3 regions of the Streptomyces sp. NPDC001728 genome follow, and region 1 is predicted to be linked to each of the others. Evidence: riboswitches for the same ligand, from Rfam matches in the RefSeq annotation. Region 1 holds a riboswitch; each other region holds the start of a gene.
The links. Region 1 has a riboswitch for cyclic di-AMP ahead of ABT154_RS09340 (LysM peptidoglycan-binding domain-containing protein). Riboswitches for the same ligand answer to the same signal wherever they lie in the genome.
Positions count from the first base shown of each region.

Region 2: it holds a riboswitch for cyclic di-AMP, as region 1 does, so the genes downstream of both, ABT154_RS20325 (M23 family metallopeptidase) here and ABT154_RS09340 (LysM peptidoglycan-binding domain-containing protein) in region 1, are expected to answer to the same signal.
Region 3: it holds a riboswitch for cyclic di-AMP, as region 1 does, so the genes downstream of both, ABT154_RS02860 (M23 family metallopeptidase) here and ABT154_RS09340 (LysM peptidoglycan-binding domain-containing protein) in region 1, are expected to answer to the same signal.

Region 1 covers NZ_JBEOZK010000004.1:314,999-321,502, reverse strand. The annotation lists gene ABT154_RS09350 (phosphocholine-specific phospholipase C) at 1-1,749, shown strand, start outside; gene ABT154_RS09345 (DUF6197 family protein) at 1,762-2,424, opposite strand; cyclic di-AMP (ydaO/yuaA leader) riboswitch at 2,794-2,950, shown strand; gene ABT154_RS09340 (LysM peptidoglycan-binding domain-containing protein) at 2,955-3,884, shown strand; gene ABT154_RS09335 (phosphoribosyltransferase family protein) at 3,878-5,164, opposite strand; gene ABT154_RS09330 (universal stress protein) at 5,263-6,228, opposite strand; gene ABT154_RS09325 (alpha/beta fold hydrolase) at 6,359-6,504, opposite strand, start outside.
Region 2 covers NZ_JBEOZK010000013.1:42,593-49,096, forward strand. The annotation lists gene ABT154_RS20310 (bifunctional acetate--CoA ligase family protein/GNAT family N-acetyltransferase) at 1-321, opposite strand, end outside; gene ABT154_RS20315 (HPr family phosphocarrier protein) at 587-868, shown strand; gene ABT154_RS20320 (GntR family transcriptional regulator) at 1,089-1,772, opposite strand; gene ABT154_RS20325 (M23 family metallopeptidase) at 1,952-2,722, opposite strand; cyclic di-AMP (ydaO/yuaA leader) riboswitch at 2,735-2,900, opposite strand; gene ABT154_RS20330 (M16 family metallopeptidase) at 3,101-4,468, opposite strand; gene ABT154_RS20335 (M16 family metallopeptidase) at 4,495-5,847, opposite strand; gene ABT154_RS20340 (DNA gyrase/topoisomerase IV subunit A) at 6,030-6,504, shown strand, end outside.
Region 3 covers NZ_JBEOZK010000001.1:611,086-617,589, reverse strand. The annotation lists gene ABT154_RS02870 (PrsW family intramembrane metalloprotease) at 1-958, shown strand, start outside; gene ABT154_RS02865 (aldo/keto reductase) at 990-1,934, opposite strand; gene ABT154_RS02860 (M23 family metallopeptidase) at 2,031-3,158, opposite strand; cyclic di-AMP (ydaO/yuaA leader) riboswitch at 3,170-3,316, opposite strand; gene ABT154_RS02855 (PP2C family protein-serine/threonine phosphatase) at 3,518-4,729, opposite strand; gene ABT154_RS02850 (MFS transporter) at 4,932-6,161, opposite strand; gene ABT154_RS02845 (PLP-dependent cysteine synthase family protein) at 6,158-6,504, opposite strand, start outside.

The sequences.
Region 1 (6,504 bases):
CCCTGGAAGCTCAGCGACACCCCGCCCGCCGGCGGCGTCGACGGCGAGACCCTCGCCCAGTGCAACGGCGACCTGCCGCACAGCTGGACCTCGCAGCACGCCGCCTGGAACAAGGGGCGCATGGACAACTGGGTCACCGGCGTGGGCAACACCCGCTCGCTCGGCCACCTCGGCCGTACGGACATCCCCTTCCACCACGCCCTCGCGGACAACTACACGATCTGCGACGCGTACTTCTGCTCCACGCTGAGCGCCACCGGCCCCAACCGCACCTTCCTGTGGAGCGGGAAGGTCGACGGCTCCAGCAAGGACGGCGGCGACGAGTCGGGCCTCACCTGGGAGACGTACGCCGAGGCGCTCCAGCGGGCCGGGGTGAGCTGGAAGCTCTACCAGAACGCGCAGGACAACTACGGCGACAACGGTCTCGCGTACTTCAAGAAGTTCACCGACGCGCGCCCCGGCGACCCGCTCTACGACCGCGGCATGGGCTCGGTCCCCAAGGTGACCGGTTCGACCCCGGACGACATCGCGGCGGCGATCCGCGCCGACGTCGTCGCCGGGACGCTGCCGCAGGTGTCGTGGGTGGTGGCGAGCGAGGCGTTCTCGGAGCACCCGTACGCCCCGCCCGGGGACGGCGCACACTTCGTCGACCTGGTCTACCGCGCGCTCGCGGCCGACGCCGAGGTCTTCGACTCGACCGTGCTCTTCCTCAACTACGACGAGAACGACGGCTTCTTCGACCATGTGCCGCCGCCGGTCGCCCCGCCCGGCACGCCGGGCGAGTACCTCGACGGCGTCCCGATCGGCCTCGGCTTCCGCGTCCCCATGATTGTCATGTCCCCGTGGACCCGGGGCGGCTGGGTGAGCTCCGAGGTCTTCGACCACACCTCCGTGCTCCGCTTCATGGAGAGCTGGACGGCGGCCCTCGGCACCCCGGCCACCTGCCCCAACATCAGTGCCTGGCGGCGGAAGGTGACGGGCGACCTGACCGGCGTGTTCGACTTCGCCCACCCGGTGTACGGGGTGCCGGCCGGCCTTCCGGCCACGGCGAAGGTCATCGGCCAGTCCACCTGCGGCCCGCTGCCCAACCCGGCGCCGCAGAACAACGCCCTGCCCGCGCAGGAGTCCGGCACCCGGCCGGCCCGCGCCCTGCCCTACCAGGTGAACGGCAACCTCGACCGCTTCGAGTTCGGCGCCGCCGGAAAGATCCTGGCCTGGTTCTCGATGACCAACCAGGGAACCGAGGCCAAGCGGGCGGCGCACTTCTCGATCCACCCCCACCAGTACCGCGACACGGCCGCCTGGCAGTACACGGTCGACGCCGGCGCCACCGCGTCCGACTACTTCAACATCGGCCTGGGGTCGGGCTCCGGCAAGTACGACATCTCCATGATGGGCCCCAACCGCTTCCTGCGCCGCTTCATCGGCGACGCGTCCAAGGCGGGCAAGGCCATCGAGGTGGCGGCCCGGTTCGCGACCGAACCGGGCACGGGCAGGACGGCCCTGTACTTCAAGCTGAGCAACACCTCGGCCGGGCCGGTGACCTTCACCGTCCGCTCGAACGCCTACCGTACGGACGGCCCGTGGACGTACACCGTCCCGGCGAACTCCACCCGCGAGGACTTCTTCAACGCGGTGGCCTACACCAACGGCTGGTACGACTTCACGATCCTCGCCGACATCGACGGGACCTGGTCGCGCCGGTACACCGGCCACATCGAGACCGGGGCACCGAGCATCAGCGGGTGAGCCGGGGCCGCGTCAGCGGCCCGCGAGCGCGGCGCGGTGGATCGTGGCATCGAGCAGGGCCACCGCGTCGGCCGCCGTACGGCCGGGAGCCCTGTTCCACGGTCCGATCAGCTCGTGCCAGCCGCGCGAGCGCAGCTCGGTCATGATCCAGGCGGCGGCCTCGTTCATCGTCGTCGCCCCGCCGTAGCCGAGGCGGTGGGCGGCGAGCAGGGCGCCGCAGACGCACCGGGCCCCCCGGGCGTCGCGCAGCTTGTAGGGGGCGTTCTGCCAGCCCCACTCCGTCAGCACCAGGCGCGCGTAGCCGAGGTGGACGGAGGGGCGCAGTTCGGGCTGTCCGATGCGGCGCCAGGAGTGCAGCCGGTCGGGCAGGACCGCCCCGAGCCGGCCGGGCAGGCGGCGCTCGACGGGCAGGGGCGGGGGGAGCGCGTCGAGCGCGTCGGCGACGAGACGGTCCACCGGGACGGTGAGCAGCCGTCTCCATCTCTCCACGTGCGGGGCCGGTACGGCCGTGGGGGCCGGGGCAACCGTGGGAGCCGGGGCAACCGTGGGAGCCGGGGCGGCGGTGGGGGCGGCGGTCCAGTCCGTGACGATCCGCTGCCAGGTCGCGCTCTCGTAGAGCGCGACGGCCTCGCGGTCGAGGGTGTCGGGGCTGAGCAAAGGGGTGGAGGGCGACATCCGGGCGGCTCCTCGGTCGGGGTCGCCCCCATCTTTCACGAAGAATGTCCGGTTTGCGACTTTTACCCCGCCCTGCACACACCTCTGGTGGGGCTTTACGGCATGATTCCCTATTAACCGAATTACGTCGCATATTCGGACATTAGGCACCTGGTGACGCGACTCACTTTTCCGGAGACACCCATCCGGCCGTCGCCCGCCGAGGCCGTACCGGACAAGGGAGTTCCGCGGCGCGGAGTTCCCGTCGATCTTGAATTGCGTGAATTCCGTGATCCTTTACGGAGGCCATCGCTCCGGCCCTCTTGTTATCCATCGCATTACTGGCCTACGGTCACCTCCATTCGAGCGGATCGCCGAATCCTGCCACCGCTCGAAATACCTCTATTTTCACCCGACGGCAGGAGCGGGGGACCCACGAATACGCCGGCCCGGATTCCGGGACGGCTCGGGGTGCAGCCGCGTGTGCGCGGCCGGACATCTCCCGTCCGAACCCGACAGCTCACCCCGCAGGCGCCGGAGAGGACACCGTCATGCCTGCAGTCGCCAAGCACCGCCGCTCCCGCCGCAACCCCGTCTCCCGTGGATGGGTGCTGGTCGGGACGGGTGGGGCCGCCATCGCCCTGCCCCTGATCGCCCCCGCGGGAGCCAGTGCCGCGCCCGTTTCGGCAGCACCGGAAATCGCCGTCCGTGTCGTCGCCGCCCCCGCCGCTCCGGCCGCCCTCGCAGCACCGGCCAAGGCCCCGGCAGCCCCCGCCGCCGCACGCACCTACACCGTCGTCGGTGGCGACTCGCTTTCCCTCATCGCCAAGAAGAAGGGAATTCAGGGCGGCTGGAAGGACCTTTACCGAGCCAACAGGGCGACCGTGGGTGACAATCCGTCACTTATTCATCCGGGTCTTGAACTGACGATTCGTCGGGATTCCGCGAAGCCCGCCCCCGCGCAGGCGAAGAAGACCTCCGCGACCACCGAGCGGGCGAAGAAGTCCTCCGCCACCACCGAGCGGGCGAGTCGCTCCGAGCGCCGGACCGCCCCCGTCACCGCCGCCGTCGCCACCGGCACGGGCGCCTCCGCCGCCCAGGCCGTGCCCGTCGCCGCTCCGGCCGCCGTCCAGGCCGCCCCGGCCGCGGCCACCCGGTACGCCGACAACCTCGACGGCTGGATCCGCGAGTCGCTGGACATCATGGCCCAGCGCGGCATCCCCGGCTCGTACGACGGCATCCTCCGCAATGTGATGCGCGAGTCCTCGGGCAACCCCCAGGCCATCAACCTCTGGGACTCCAACGCGTCGGCCGGCACGCCCTCCAAGGGTCTGCTCCAGGTCATCGAGCCGACCTTCCAGGCCTACCACGTACCCGGTACGGCCATGGACCTGTTCGACCCGGTCGCCAACATCACCGCCGCCTGCAACTACGCGGCCGACCGCTACGGCTCCATCGACAACGTCAACAGCGCCTACTGATCCCGGAAATGCCTGGTGAACCAGGAGGTGGCGAGCTCCGCCACCTCCTCCAGGGCGCCCGGCTCCTCGAACAGATGGGTGGCGCCCTCCACGACCTCGAGCCGGCTCTCGCAGCGCAACAGCGACCGCGCCCGCCGGTTGAGGTCGAGGACCGGCACGTCCCTGCCTCCGACCACGAGCAGCGTCGGCGCGCGGACCCGCGCCAGGTGGTCGGCCGCGAGGTCCGGCCGGCCGCCGCGCGAGACGACCGCGGCCACCGGCGAAGCCGGGTCGCCCGCCGCCCACAGCGCGGCGGCCGCTCCCGTACTGGCCCCGAAGTACCCGAGCGGCAGGCCGTCGCTGACCGGCTCCCCGGCCAGCCATTCCGTGGCTCCCGCGAGCCGGCCTGCGAGCAGCGGGGTGTCGAAGACATGGGCCCGGTCGACCGCCTCGGCCTCCGTGAGCAGGTCGAACAGGAGCGTGCCGAGGCCCGCCCGGTTGAGCGCGGCGGCGACGGCACGGTTGCGCGGACTGTGCCGGCCGCTGCCGCTCCCGTGGGCGAACAGGACGATGCCGGTGGCGCCTTCGGGCACCGCGAGCCGCCCGGCGAGGGTGACCCCGGGGAGCGGGACGCGGACGTCCGCGTCCTGGACGACCGGGTCGTGCGCGGCACGGATCCGGTCGAGGCAGGCGACCACCTCGGCGTCGGGGGTCTGGGAGAAGTCCTGGTAGAACTGGCCGATCGCGTAGAACGGCTCCGGCGTGCGGACGCTCACGGTCTCGTCGGCCTCGCCGCCGAGCCGGGCCGTCCAGCCGTGCGGTGCGACCGGGACCGCCAGCACGATCCGGGCGGCGCCCCTGGCCCGTACCACCCGGCAGGCCGCGAGGGCGGTGGCCCCGGTGGCGAGCCCGTCGTCGACGATCAGGACCGTGCGCCCCTCCAGGGGCACGGCCGGTCTGCTCCCCCGGTAGCGGCGACCGCGCTGCTCCAGTTCGAGGTGCTCGCGCTCCTCCACGGCGGCGAGTTCGCGCTCGTCGACCCCGGTCTCCCGCAGCACCCGTTCGTTGAGCACCCGTACGCCGCCCTCGCCGAGCGCGCCCATCGCCAGCTCCGGCTGCCGGGGCACGCCCAGCTTGCGTACGAGACAGATGTCCAGCGGTGCGCCGAGGGCGTCGGCGACCTCCGCGGCCACCGGCACTCCCCCGCGCGGAAGACCTAGCACCACGACGTCGTCACCCTTGAACCGGTCGAGGCGGGCCGCGAGCCGGCGTCCCGCGTCCGTGCGATCGCTGAAGAACATCCTCGGCCGCCCTTCCGTCACGCGGCTCCGGGCGACAGGGCGAAACGATCCGTCCGTCCCCTGGCCGTTACTCCAGGGTAGACACCTCGGCGCCGGGGTCACCCCCGGACGACGGCGACCGGGCACTCCGCGTGGTGCAGCAGGGCCTGGCTGACCGAGCCGAGCAGCAGTCCCGCGAATCCGCCGCGCCCCCGGGCGCCCGTCACCACGAGCTGGGCATCGGCGCTCTCCGCGAGCAGGACCGGGCGGGTCCTGCCCCGTACGAGGCGCCGCTCGACCGGGAGGCCGGGCCGGCGGGCCACCGCCGCCGCGAGCGCCCCGTCGAGGACGCGCCCCTCCTCGCCCCGGATCTCCTCCGTGCCGTGGAAGAGCGGGGTGAGGTCGGCGGGGCCGGTCGTCGGGGTCCAGGCGTGCACCGCGAGCAGTTCGGCGCCCCGGGCCGCGGCCTCGGCGAAGGCGAACTCGACGGCCGCGTCGGAGTCGGCGGAACCGTCGACGGCGAGCAGGACGGGCCCGCTCGGCCGCTCGCGGCCCCGGACCACCAGCACGGGGCAGGCGGCGTGGGCCGCGAGGTGGACCGCGACCGAGCCGATCAGGAGGCCCGTGAACGCGCCCGCGCCCCGGCTTCCGACCACCGCGAGCGCGGCCGAGCGGGACCGGGTGGCCAGCACGGTGAGGGGTTCCCCCTCGATGACCTCCCCCGTGACGTCGACCTCCGGTGCGCAGGCCCGGGCGCGGGCGACGGCCGTGTCGACGACGTCCTGGGCCTGCTGGCGGAGACCACCGCCGGGCGGACCGTACGCCGAGGGGCCGAGGGGAACGTGGAGCAGCGGCCAAACGAAGGCGTGGACGACGCTCAGTCGCGCTCCGTGCGACCGGGCCTCCTGTGCGGCGGTCTCCACCGCGCGCAGCGCGGACTCGGAGCCGTCGACCCCGACGAGCACATGACCGCGCGCTCCGTCCCGGCCGTCACCGCCCGGTTCGTGCGCGCCCTGTGCCTGCCCGTCGTGCCCCTGACCGCCCCGCTCCTGCTCGCCGTGCCCGTGACCGGTCCGCTCCGTCATCGGTCTCCCGCCCTTCCGTCCCTCCGGCCGGTGCGCTCGCGCACCCTTCACCCGTCGGATGCCCGGTGGCCGGGCCGTCACCCGGGACTTCGGTCCCTGGTGACGGCGCGGAAGGTCCCTTCTTCGCCGGTCAGGCGGCCAGGAAGGCCTCGATGGCTCCCGCCAGGGCCTCCGGGGTCTCCTCGGGGGCGTAGTGACCGGCGTCCTTGAGGACTTCGAGGCGGGCGTTGGGGTACCAGCGCAGCCAGGTCGACTCCATCGCCTCGCTGCCGAGGG
Region 2 (6,504 bases), on a different contig from region 1:
GTCGATGCGGTCGTAGCGCACGGTGGCGATGAACTCGCCGCCGACGGTCGCCGCGAGGCCCACCCGGTCCACGAAGTCGTGGTGGGTGAAGCGGTGGACGTCCTTGGCGGAGAGCCGCGGGTAGGGGGCGAAGAAGCGGTAGTACTTCGACTCGTCCGAGACCTGCTCGTAGAAGCTGACGAGCCGCTCGGCGTCGTCGGCCGTGATGGGCCTGATGCGCGCGGTGCCTCCGTCGCGCAGCACCACGTCCGCTTCCCAGTGGTCGGGGTAGCTGTGGTCCGGCTGGTCCGCCGCTTCCGACTGCTCCGACGCGCTCTGCATGGGGTCAGCCTAAGGCCGCGACACGGCCACGGCACCGGCCACCGCACCGGTCGCGGCACCGGCCCCGGCACCGGTCACGACACGGTCGCGACACAGCGGCGACATCGGTCGCGCGGCGGGGGTGCGCCGTGCAAGGTAGGAGCACGCCGGGCGCGGCACACAAGGGCCGAAAGGCGGTCCGATCCGGGTCCGAGGTCGGCGTGAGCACGGAGCATCCCGTGAGAGACTGGTCTAGACAACCGCTTAAGACTTGAAGGGCAACACCATGGCTGAGCGCCGCGTCAACGTCGGCTGGGCCGAGGGCCTGCACGCCCGCCCCGCGTCCATCTTCGTCCGTGCCGCCACGGCTTCCGGCGTTCCGGTGACGATCGCCAAGTCCGACGGCACGCCCGTGAACGCCGCCTCCATGCTCGCGGTGCTCGGTCTGGGCGCGCAGGGCGGCGAGGAGATCGTCCTCGCTTCGGAGGCCGACGGCGCCGAGGTCGCGCTGGACCGCCTGGCGAAGCTGGTCGCGGAGGGCCTGGACGAGCTCCCCGAGACCGTCTGATCCGGGTCCACCCGACCCACCCGTACGACGAAGGGCCGTGCCCGCCGGAACCCCGGCAGGTACGGCCCTTCGCTTTCCGCCGGACTTTCACGCGCCCTCTTTCGCCCTCTCGTGCCGCCCGATTCCCCGGCAGCACAAAAGGACGGACGGCAGCAAGAGATAATACGGGCACCCCGAAACACCCCCGCCGAATTCCCATTCCTTGTATACGGCGCCCGCGTTAATTCCGGGCACTCGCCGTGTTGACGACATGTTGCGAAACCCTCACACGGCCCCGGTCCGGCCTCTTGAGCCGGTGCAGCGCCTGCGAGCGTTCCGCGTGCAGCGCCGTCAGCGCCCTCGCCCGCTCGGCGTCGCCGCGCGCCACGGCGTCCACGATCGCGCCGTGCTCGGCCCAGGCCTCCACCGGCCGTTCGGGCTGCTCGACCACGTACATCCAGGCGATCTTGTGCCGCAGCTGGGTCAGCAGCGCCGTCAGGGCGGGGCTCCCGGAGGCCTGCGCGAGCGTCTCGTGGAACCAGCCGCCGAGTGAGCGCAGATCCTCGCCCTGGCCGCGCCTGGCCCGCTCCTGACCCAGCCTGACCAGGCCGCGGAGGACCTTGAGATGCGCCTCCGTACGCCGCTGGGCCGCCCGCGCCGCCCCCAGCGGTTCGAGCAGCGCCCGCATGTCGAGCAGATCGGCCGCCTCCTGCTCGGTGGGCTCGGCGACCTGGGCGCCCGCGTGGCGGCGGGTGACGACGAAGCCCTCCGACTCCAGGGTGCGCAGCGCCTCACGGACCGGGACGCGGGAGACCCCGTACCGACGGGCGAGCTGGTCCTCGGTCAGCCGGCTCCCCCGCTCGAAGACGCCGGAGACGATGTCGTCCCGGATCGCCGTGCACACCGAGTGCGCGGGAATGCGCATGTCCGACCTCCGCCTTGGTCGCGCGAGACAATTCGATCGGCGCCTTTCCGCGCCCGGCCTCCGACTCTATTGCAGCCCGTGGGTATTTCCGATGGCCGCACGGAATGTGAAGGGTTTTCGACCGACGAAAAGCCCCGGCTCAGCACGAGCCGGGGCTTTTGTGATGCGTGCCGCCGGTGTCAGACGTTGACGCCGCGGGCGCGCAGGTAGGACAGCGGGTTGATGTCCGAGCCGTAGTCGGGGCTCGTGCGCGCCTCGAAGTGGAGGTGCGGGCCGGTCGAGTTGCCGGTCGAGCCGGAGACGCCTATGTGCTGGCCGGGCTCGACGCTCTGGCCGACGTACACGTCGATGGAGGACAGGTGGCCGTACTGGGTGTACGTGCCGTCGTGCATCCGGATGACGATGTTGTTGCCGTACGCGCCGCCCCAGCCGGCCTCGACGACGGTGCCGGAGCCGACGGAGACGACGTTGCTGCCGTAGGCGGCGTGGAAGTCGATGCCGGAGTGGCTGCCGGAGGACCAGAGCGAGCCGCCGGTCTTGTAGCCGGTGGACACGTAAGAGCCGTCGACGGGGAGCTGGAAGGAGGCCAGACGACGGCGCTCGGCCTCGCGGGCGGCGCGCTCCTTGGCCTGACGGATCTCCTTGGCGCGGGCCTCGGCCTTGCGCTTCGCCTCGGCCTGGGCCTTCGCCTTGGCGGCGGCCTCGAAGGCCTCCCGGTCCTGGGCGTCGGCCTGGGCGTTGAGCCGGTCCGCGAGGGAGTCCTCGGTGATGACCCGGGTGAGGCCGGTGTCCTCGACGGAGCGGTTGTCCGTGTCGGCGGCGAGCGCCGGGGAGGCGAGGGTTCCGATGACGCCGGTGGTGGCGAGCGTCGCGACGCCGGCGATGCCCGCCGTGCGGCGCACCGTCCGGCTCGGAGCACGATGCTTCCCGGTGGCACGGGTGAACGCCATGGAGGGGCTGGTCCTTTCCTTCCTTCTCGCCTACCGGGTTAGCTGACGGGTTCGGAGCAGGAAGGTCTCCTACGAGCCCCTCCGTACGAGACGAAGGCGCCCGATTCACCCCAGGGACTACGCGTGGGTCCCCGGCTCCCCAGGCTCGCGCCTGACGGGGACTCGGCGATGACTGTCCGATGCCGCGGATGCGGCGCGTGCAACTGGCGAACAGCCGCACCGACGCTATGCGGATCGCCTGTCGATCACCAACCAGACGCGCTTTTTGTAAGACATGCCACAGGCCATACGATGAGACTTACCGTCAATACGGACAAAGCGGAGAACCCCGACGAACTATCCCGTCGGGGTTCTCCGTTGCCGGTTCGGCGACCGGAATCAGCCGGTCACGACCGTCACTTCACCGATGCCGAGCGCGCGCACCGGCTCCGCGATCTGCGCCGCGTCGCCCACCAGGACGGTGACGAGCCGGTCCACCGGGAAGGCGCTGACCACGGCCGCGGTCGCCTCGACCGTGCCGGTCTCGGCCAGGCGCGCGTACAACTGCGCCTGGTAGTCGTCCGGGAGGTGCTGCTCGACCTGGTCGGCGAGCGTCCCGGCGACCGAGGCGGCCGTCTCGTACTTGAGCGGCGCGACGCCCACCAGGTTCTGCACGGCCGTCTCGCGCTCCGCGTCCGTGAGCCCCTCGGCTGCCAGGGTGCGCAGCACCCTCCACAGGTCGTCGAGAGCCGGGCCCGTGTTGGGGGTGTCGACGGAACCGCTGATGGCGAGCATCGCGGCGCCGTTCCCCTCGGCGTCCGAGCGGAGCACCTGCCCGAAGGCCCGCACGCCGTAGGTGTAGCCCTTCTCCTCGCGCAGGACCCGGTCGAGTCGCGAGGTGAGGGTGCCACCGAGGCAGTAAGAGCCCAGCACCTGGGCCGGCCAGACGCGGGCGTGCCGGTCGGCGCCGATGCGGCCGATCAGCAACTGGGTCTGGACGGCGCCCGGACGGTCCACGATGACGACCCGTCCGGTGTCGTCCGCGGTGATCGGCGGCATCGGGAGCGGCTCGGCCGGCTCGCCGGTCCAGGCACCCAGGGTCTCCGCGAGGACCTTGTCCAGGTCGACGCCGGTCAGGTCGCCGACGACCACGGCGGTGGCCGTCGCGGGCCGGACGTGCGCCTCGAAGAAGGCGCGGACGGCGGCGGCGTCGATCGCCTCGACGGTCTCCTCCGTGCCCTGGCGCGGCCGGGACATCCGGGACTCGGCCGGGAACAGCTCCTTGGAGAGCTGCTTGGCCGCGCGACGGGCCGGGTTGGCGGTCTCGTGCGGGATCTCGTCCAGCCGGTTGCGCACCAGACGCTCGACCTCGGTGTCCAGGAACGCCGGGGCGATCAGGGCCTCGGAGAGCAGCCCGAGCGCCTTGTGCAGCCGGGAGACCGGGACCTCCAGGGAGACCCGTACGCCCGGGTGGTCCGCGTGCGCGTCGAGCGTGGCGCCGCAGCGCTCCAGCTCGGCCGCGAACTCCTCGGCACTGTGCTTGTCGGTGCCCTCGGAGAGCGCGCGGGCCATGATGGTCGCGACGCCGTCGAGCCCGGCGGGCTCGGCGTCCAGCGGGGCCGGCAGGAAGATCTCCACGGCCACGACCTGCTGGCCGGGACGGTGGCTGGTGAGCAGCGTCAGACCGTTGTCCAGGGCGCCGCGGTCCGGGGCCGGGAAGGCCCAGGGGCGAGCGACACCGGGCGCCGGCTGCGGGTGGAAGTCCATGCTCGTCAAAGACGCGGCAGTGTCGGTCACTGGTCCGCCCCCTCTTCCTCGTCGCTGTCGCTCTCGCTCTGTTCGGTCGCCAGGGGCTCGTAGACCAGCACCGCGCGGTTGTCGGGGCGCAGCTTGGCCGCGGCGGCGGCCTGCACCTCCTCGGCGGTGATGTCCAGGACGCGGTCCACGGCCGTCAGGGCGAGCTGCGGGTCACCGAACAGCACGGCGAAGCGGCACAGTTCGTCGGCGCGACCCGCGACGGTGCCGAGGCGGTCGAGCCACTCGCGCTCCAACTGCGCCTGGGCGCGCTCCATCTCCTCGGGCGTGGGGCCCTCGGCGGCGAAGCGGGCCAGCTCCTCGTCGACGGCCGCCTCGATCTGCGGGACCTCGACGCCGCCGGACGTCTTGACGTCCAGCCAGCCGAGCGACGGCGCCCCGGCGAGCCGCAGCAGGCCGAAGCCGGCGGCGACGGCCGTGCGGTCACGGCGGACCAGCCGGTTGTGCAGACGGGAGGACTCGCCTCCGCCGAGGACCGTCAGGGCCAGGTCGGCGGCGTCGCACTCGCGCGTGCCGTCGTGCGGCAGCCGGTAGGCGGCCATCAGCGCGCGGGCCGGGACCTCCTCCTCGACGACCTCGCGCAGCTGCTCTCCGATGACCTCGGGGAGGTCGCCGGGGCGCGGTGCGGGCTTGCCGTCGTGGCCGGGGATGGAGCCGAAGTACTTCTCGACCCAGGCGAGGGTCTGCTCCGGGTCGATGTCGCCGACGACCGACAGCACCGCGTTGTTCGGGGCGTAGTACGTGCGGAAGAAGTTCCGCGCGTCCTCCAGGGTCGCCGCGTCCAGGTCGGCCATGGAGCCGATCGGGGTGTGGTGGTACGGGTGGCCCTCCGGGTAGGCGAGGGCGGTCAGCTTCTCGAAGGCCGTGCCGTACGGCACGTTGTCGTAGCGCTGGCGGCGCTCGTTCTTGACGACGTCCCGCTGGTTCTCCATGGACTCGTCGTCCAGGGCGGCGAGCAGCGAGCCCATGCGGTCGGCCTCCAGCCAGAGCGCGAGCTCCAGCTGGTGCGTGGGCATGGTCTCGAAGTAGTTGGTGCGCTCGAAGCTCGTCGTGCCGTTGAGCGAGCCGCCGGCGCCCTGCACCAGCTCGAAGTGCCCGTTCCCGTGGACCTGCTTCGAGCCCTGGAACATCAGGTGCTCGAAGAGGTGGGCGAGGCCGGTGCGACCCTCGACCTCGTGGCGCGAGCCGACGTCGTACCAGAGGCAGACCGCGGCGACCGGGGTCAGGTGGTCCTCCGAGAGCACCACGCGCAGGCCGTTCGCCAACCGGTGCTCGGTCGCTGTCAGGCCGCCGGAGCCGGCCTCGGCCGTGGCCGTGTGACCCATGGGCATGTACGTCCCTTCGATCGCGATGTGAAAAAGTCCTGCCACTGTATGCAAGCGCGCCGACACCTGGCGAAGTTCCCGCCCGTTCGAGATGTCCCTCTTCCGGGTCGCGGTCGGCGTTGTCGGTGGCACGGTCCACAATGGTCCGCGTCAGATCAACCCTTGTTGGTGAAGGAGCCGCAGCCGCGATGGCCCGCCGCAGCACGAAGACACCGCCGCCGGACGACGCGTTCGAGGAGCGAATCCTCGACATCGACGTTGTCGACGAGATGCAGGGCTCCTTCCTCGAGTACGCGTACTCGGTGATCTATTCGCGTGCCCTGCCCGACGCCCGGGACGGCATGAAGCCCGTCCAGCGCCGTATCGTCTACCAGATGGGCGAGATGGGGCTGCGCCCCGACCGCGGCTTCGTCAAGTGCGCCCGTGTCGTCGGCGAGGTGATGGGCAAGCTCCACCCGCACGGCGACGCGTCCATCTACGACGCGATGGTCCGCATGGCGCAGCCCTTCTCCATGCGCCTGCCCCTGGTCGACGGCCACGGGAACTTCGGTTCCCTCGGGAACGACGACCCGCCGGCCGCCATGCGGTACACCGAGTCGCGGATGGCCCCGGCCGCCCTGCTCATGACCGAGTCCATCGACGAGGACACGGTCGACTTCACCC
Region 3 (6,504 bases), on a different contig from region 1:
CCTGGCGAACTCCTTCGCCGTCCGCTGGATCGCGACGGCCACCGCCGACCCCGCTTCGGCGGACACCCTGGGCGCCACGGTGGTCGCGCCCGTGGTGGAGGAGAGTGCCAAGGCGGCGGCGGTCCTGCTGCTCTTCCTCTTCCGGCGGCGGCACTTCGGCGGCCTCGTCGACGGGGTCGTGATCGCCGGATTCACCGCGACCGGCTTCGCGTTCACCGAGAACATCCTGTACCTCGGCAACGCCTTCGGCGAGGACCAGGAGTTCGGCGCCTCCGGCCTCGGCTCGGTGACCGCCGCGACCTTCTTCGTACGGGTCGTGATGTCGCCGTTCGCGCACCCGCTCTTCACCGTGCTCACCGGCATCGGCTTCGGTCTCGCCGCTCTCGCACCGCGCGGCAAGCGGCTCCGCAAGGTGCTGCTGCCCATCGCCGGGCTGCTGCTCGCGATGGGGCTGCACGCCGCGTGGAACGGCTCGGCCACGTTCGGCGGCCCGCTGGCCTTCTACGCGGTGTACGGGGCGCTCATGGTCCCGGCCTTCGGCCTGCTGACCTGGCTCGCGGTGTGGAGCCGGCAGTGGGAGCTGCGCACGATATCCGGGGAGCTCCCGGCGTACGCGGCGGCCGGCTGGATCTCCCCCGCCGAGCCGCTCGCGCTCTCCTCGATGCGCGCCCGCCGGCTGGCCCGGGCCTTCGCCGCGCGCACGTACGGGCCGCCGGCCTCGCGGGCGGTCGGCGAGTACGAGTCCTTCGCGACGACCCTGGCGTTCCTGCGGAACCGGGCCCGGCGCGGCACGGCGGGCCCCGACTTCCCGGCCCGTGAGCAGGAGCTGCTGCACCATCTGTGGCAGCGCAGGGAGGTCGCGTCCCCCGCGCTCACGTACGCGGCGCGGGCGACGGGCCGGGCGTGGGCGCCGCCGCAGTACCTGGACTACGGCGGCTACAACCCGTACCGCAGCTAGCCGGACGAGCGCCCCCGGGCTGAGACCTCCGTCAGGCCGACGCCTCGGTCAGGAGGGTCAGCTCGGCCTCCGTGAGGGTGAGGCCGGCGGCGGCGACGAGCGCCGGGACCTGCTCGACCGTACGCGCCGAGGCGATCGGCGCGGCGACCGTCGGGCGGGCGGCGAGCCAGGCGAGGGCGACGGTGGCGAGTTCCGCGCCGTGCGCCTCGGCGACCGTGTCGAGCGCGGAGAGCACGGCCCGGCCCCGCTCGGTGTCCAGGTGCCCGCCGGCCCCGGCGGCGCGGACGCTGTCGACGGTGGTGCCGGGACGGTACTTGCCGGTGAGGAATCCGGCCGCGAGACCGTAGTACGGGACGGCGGAGAGCCCGGCCCGCTCGACGGTCTCCAGGAGCGGGCCCTCGTAGGTGTCGCGGGAGACCAGGTTGTAGTGCGGCTGGAGGGCCACGTAACGGGCCAGGCCCTCGGACTCGGCGAAGTCGAGGGAGGCGCGCAGCCGCTCCGGGGAGATGTTGGACGCGGCGACGGCGCGCACCTTGCCGTCCTTCACCAGCTGGTCGAGCGCGGTGACGATCTCCTCCACGGGCACCGACTCGTCGTCGAAGTGCGTGTAGTAGAGGTCGATGTGGTCGGTGCCGAGGCGGCGCAGCGACTCCTCCGCGCCGGCCTTGATGGTGGTGGCGGAGAGCCCCTTGAAGTGGGGGTGGGCGCCGACCTTGGTGGCGACGACGATGTCCTCGCGGTTGCCGCGGGAGGCGAGCCAGCGGCCGATGACGGTCTCGGACTCGCCGCCCTCGTTGCCCTCGGCCCAGGCGGAGTAGACGTCGGCCGAGTCGACGAAGTTGCCGCCCGCGGCGGCGTAGGCGTCGAGGACGGCGAAGGACTGCGCCTCGTCGGCGGTCCAGCCGAAGACGTTGCCGCCCAGGGCGAGGGGGAAGACGTGCAGGTCGGAGCTGCCCAGCGGGCGGAGAGCGGTCATGATCGGTCAACCTTCCGCGCCGCCGGGCGTATTCCGTAGGGGCTCCGGGGCGCCTTCCGTAGGGGATGCGCCCGGGCCCCTACGAGGTCCCCGGCCTCAGAGGGTGAGGCCCTTGGAGCGGAGCCAGTCCGCCGGGTCGATGCCGTCGCCGCCGGGCGTGTGCACCTCCATGTGGAGGTGGGCGCCGGTGACGTTGCCGGTGGCGCCGACGCGGCCGATGGTCTCGCCGGTGCCCACGGTCTGGCCCGCGCCGACCGTCATGGACGAGAGGTGGCAGTACCAGACCTCGGTGCCGTCCGACAGCTCCAGGACGATCCGGTAGCCGTACGAGCCGGACCAGCCGGCGGACTTCACGGTCGCGCCGTGCACCGCCTTGAGCGGGGTGCCAGTGGGAGCGGCGAAGTCGAGGCCGGTGTGGTGGCCGGAGGACCACATCGAGCCGGACTGCATGTACGTGGCGGTGAGGGTGTAGGAGGAGACGGGCAGCGAGTAGCTCGCGGCCAGCGCGGCGAGCCGCTCGGCCTCCGCCTTCGCCCTGGCCGCCGCCTCCGCCTTGGCCTTCGCTTCCGCCTCGGCCTTCGCCTTGGCCTCGGCCGCCGCCTTCTCCGCCGCGTCGGCCTTGACCGCCGCCTCGGCCGCGGCCTTCTCGGCCGCCGCCTTCTCCGCGGCGGCCATGTCGGCGGCGTCGGCGGAGGCCTGCTGCTGCTCGGCCTGCTGGAGGATGCGGGCGCGCAGGGCCTCACCCGCGTTGCCGGTGCCGGCCGCGGTCCTGTCGAGCTGCTCGGCCCCCGCACCCTGCTGGGTGTCGGCGCCCTGCCGCTCGTCGAGGGTGGTGTACGCGGCGGCGGTCAGCGGGTTCGGGTTGGCCCGGGCCGCGCTGACCGTCTCGGGGGTCTCGTCGGGGAGGAGGTCCCCGACACCCGGGAGGTCGTGGGCGTCCGGGAGGCCGAGGTCCGGGAGGTCGGGAAGGTCCGGGAGCGAGATCGCGACCGGGGGCTTCTCCTGCGCGGTGGCGAGACCGCCGGCGCCGACGGCGGCGATGACGCCGACGCCGAGGACGGTGGAGGAACGGGCGAAGTTGGAGCGCTGCTTGACGACCCGGTGCCGGCCGCCGGCGCGGAGGGATCCCTCGGTGGGGTTCCACTCGGTGTCCGGGGCGGCGGGACCCGCACCACCACCGAAGGCATCGAAGGGGGCTTCGGGTGCGGGAGTGTTGGACGCCACGAAGGCGCGCTCCTTTCCTTCCTTCTCGCCTACCGGGTTAGCTGACGGGTTCGGAGCAGGAAGGTCTCCTACGGGCACGCTCGCACAGGTGCGAATGGCCCGATTCACCCCAAGTAGTGGTTCCCCGGTTCCTCTTCAGGATTCGGCGCGTGCGCACGGTGCCGCCTCTTGCGACGGCTGAAACGACCGCGCTGCGTTATCGAACGTTAATAGACAGGGGCTCCCGATTCCAAGCCGTTCCTCTTGATCATTCATTGAAATGGTAGAGAATGGCCCGAGTTGACCCCGGTTCAGAAAGGGGCCGCGGAAGCCGCGCGATCTGACGTTATGTCAATTGTTATCGCAGCGACACCCCGTGACTACGAGCGGTGACCGGGCCTGCCCGGCGGCACCACCGGCATCGTCCGCCGCCGCCCCTGCTGCCCCTCCGACGGACGGCTCACCGCGAGCAGCGCCATGTCGTCCGTCGACCCGCCGCCCGTGTGCAGTCGTACGTCGTCCGCGAGCGCGTCGAGCAGTTCCTCGGGACCCGGGAAGATCCGGCCGGCGAGCCGTGACACCGGGTCGTAGAAGACGCCCGCCGCGTCCCGCGCCTCGGAGAGGCCGTCGGTGTAGAAGAGCAGCGTCGCGCCCGGCGGGAACGGCCGCGCCTCGGCCCGGTCCGGCCACCCCGCGAGATCGCCCATGCCCAGCGGCAGCGCGGGCTCGCCCGGCTCCAGCACGTCGAGCCGCCCGTCCCCGTACAGCAGCAGCGGGGGCGGATGGCCGCGGTTGACCACCCGTACGAAACCGTCGAAGGTGCCGCTGCCGTCACCGGGCGGGATCTCGGCGAGGACGGCGGTGGTGAACCCCTCGAAGGCGTCGAGCCCTTCCCTGCGGGTGCCCTCCCGGGTCAGCGCCCTCTCGAGGCGCTGCGCCACACCCTCCAGGTTCCGTTCCTGCTCGGCCGCCTCCCGGAAGGCCCCGATGACGACGGCGACGGCCTCGACCGCGTCCATGCCCTTGCCCCGGACGTCCCCGAGGACGAGCCGCACCCCGTAGGGGGTGTCCTGGACGGCGAACAGGTCGCCGCCGATGAACGCGTCCGCGTGCGCCGCCTCGTAACGCGCCGCGCACTGCAGTCCGCCGATCCGCTCGGCGGGCGTCGGCAGCACCGCCTTCTGCGCGGTCTCGGCGATGACCCGCGCCGAGGCGAGCCGTTCGCCGCTGCGGCGCACGACCCGGTTGATGAGGAGGGCGAGCGCGGAGACGGTGACGACGGTCAGGGTCTCGGTGAGGGCCGGCACATCGTCCGCGGTGCCGTTGGAGAGGTGCAGCCCGACGGAGGCGAGGACGGCGGCGATCCCGGTGAGCAGCGTCGTGAGCATCGAGAAGAAGGGCGCGGCGATCAGCGGGGCGGCGGCGAGCATCGGCGAGGCGGTGTACGGATCCGGCGTCGCCACGTCGAACACGACACCGCCCACGATGAGCAGCGGGGGCAGCGCGCGGATGAACCGCCGGGCACCGCCGTACTCGGGACGGCCCTCGCCGCCCCGCCGCCTGCCGCCCGCCGCTCCTAGGGGGTGCCGCACCTGTGGTCTCCTGCCCGGTCCGTACCCGGCCGCGGTCCGCACCGCGCCCTCCCAGGGTGGCCGCCGCCCCGGAGGGCGGCGACTTCCACGGGGCCGACTGGCGTACGGCGGGGGCGACCGGCGGGTGGACGGGCGGGGCGGACGCTCAGCCCCTCGATCCCGCCGTCCAGTCCGCCGGGGCGGGTTCCTCCGCCAGGCGCGCTCAGTCCGCCGGAGCGGCTTCCTCCGCCAGGCGCCCGCCCCGGGCGAGCAGCGCCATCGCCGCCGCGCACCCCAGTCCCACCGCGCACAGCGCGAGCCACGGCAGCGCCGACCACCCGGTCACGTCGAGCAGCGCGCCCGTGCCCAGGTTCCCGAGGGTGATCCCGATCCCGCACACCGTGTTGTAGAGCCCGTAGTGGGTGGCCACCCAGCGCCCCCGGGACAGGGCGACGACGGTGTCCATCTCGTAGGGGTAGAGCACCGCGTTCGCCACCGCCAGGACCGCCGCGCACAGCAGCAGCCCCACCAGCCCCCGGCCGAGCGCGGCCGGGAGCAGGAACGCGCCGCCCATCAGGGCGAGCCCGAGGACCAGACACCGCTCCCGGCTCAGCCGCCGCTTGCACCAGGCGGTGATCCGCAGCTGCCCGGCGAGCGCGACCAGCGCCGAGACGACGAAGAGCGCGGTCGTGGGGCCCGTCCCGCCGGCCGCGAGCGGCAGCGCCAGATAGACCTGGAAGGACAGCACGTACGAGCCGGTCATCGCGAGCGAGAACAGCCAGAAGGTGCGGTGGGCGAGGACCGTGCGGAACTGCCCCCGCACCTCCCCGGCCCGCGCCGCCTTCCCCGCCCTCACGGGCATGTACCGGAGTTGTACGAGGGTCAGCCCGGCGAAGAGGACCGCCGCCACCACGCACGTCAGCCGGAACGACACCCCTGTCAGGGCCACCCCGACGAGCGGCCCGAGGAGGATGCCCGCCTGGTAGTAGACGTTGAACAGCGCGAAGGCCTCCACCCGGCGCTCCTCCCCCGCCTCCGCCGCGAGGCAGGCCCGTACGGCGGGGTTGAACAGCGCCCCGGCGAGACCGGTCGCCAGCGAGGCGGCGATCAGCATCGGCAGCGACTGCGCGAAGGCGAGCGCCCCGAAGCCGACCGTCCGCAGCGCGCAGCCCGCCACGATGAGCGGCTTGAAGCCGAGCCGGTCGGCGAGCGCCCCGCCGACGAGGAACATGCCCTGCTGGGAGAGGTTGCGGGCGCCGAGCACGAGCCCGACCGCCCAGGCCGCCATGCCGAGCCCGTCCGCGAGGTGCGCGGCCAGATACGGCATCAGCATGTAGAAGCCGAGGTTGATGGTGAGCTGGTTGAGGAAGAGGAGCCGGACGGCCGGCTCGAAGGTACGGCTCTGCTTCCAGACGCCGCCCCTGGACTTCGCGGGTGCGGTCGCCGTCGTCACCGGACACGCTCCATGGCCTTGCGGGTCCAGCCGTCGACCGGCACGCCGGCCTCGTACCCCGCCGGGTCCTCCCGTACGGGCCCGTCGAGAAGACCGTGCGCCGCGCAGAACTCGTCGTTGAAGACGGTGTCGAAGTACCGCTGCGGCCCGTCAGGGAAGACGGCCGCGATCCGCGTCCCGCGCGGCCGGGTGCGGGCCAGCCAGCCGGCGACCAGCGCGACCGCGCCCACGCTCCAGCCGCCGGTCGCGAACTGACGCGAGGCCAGGCGGCGGGCCGCCCGTACCGCCTCGGCCGGCCCCACCCAGTGGACCTCGTCGAAGGCCCCGTGGTCCACGTTCCCCG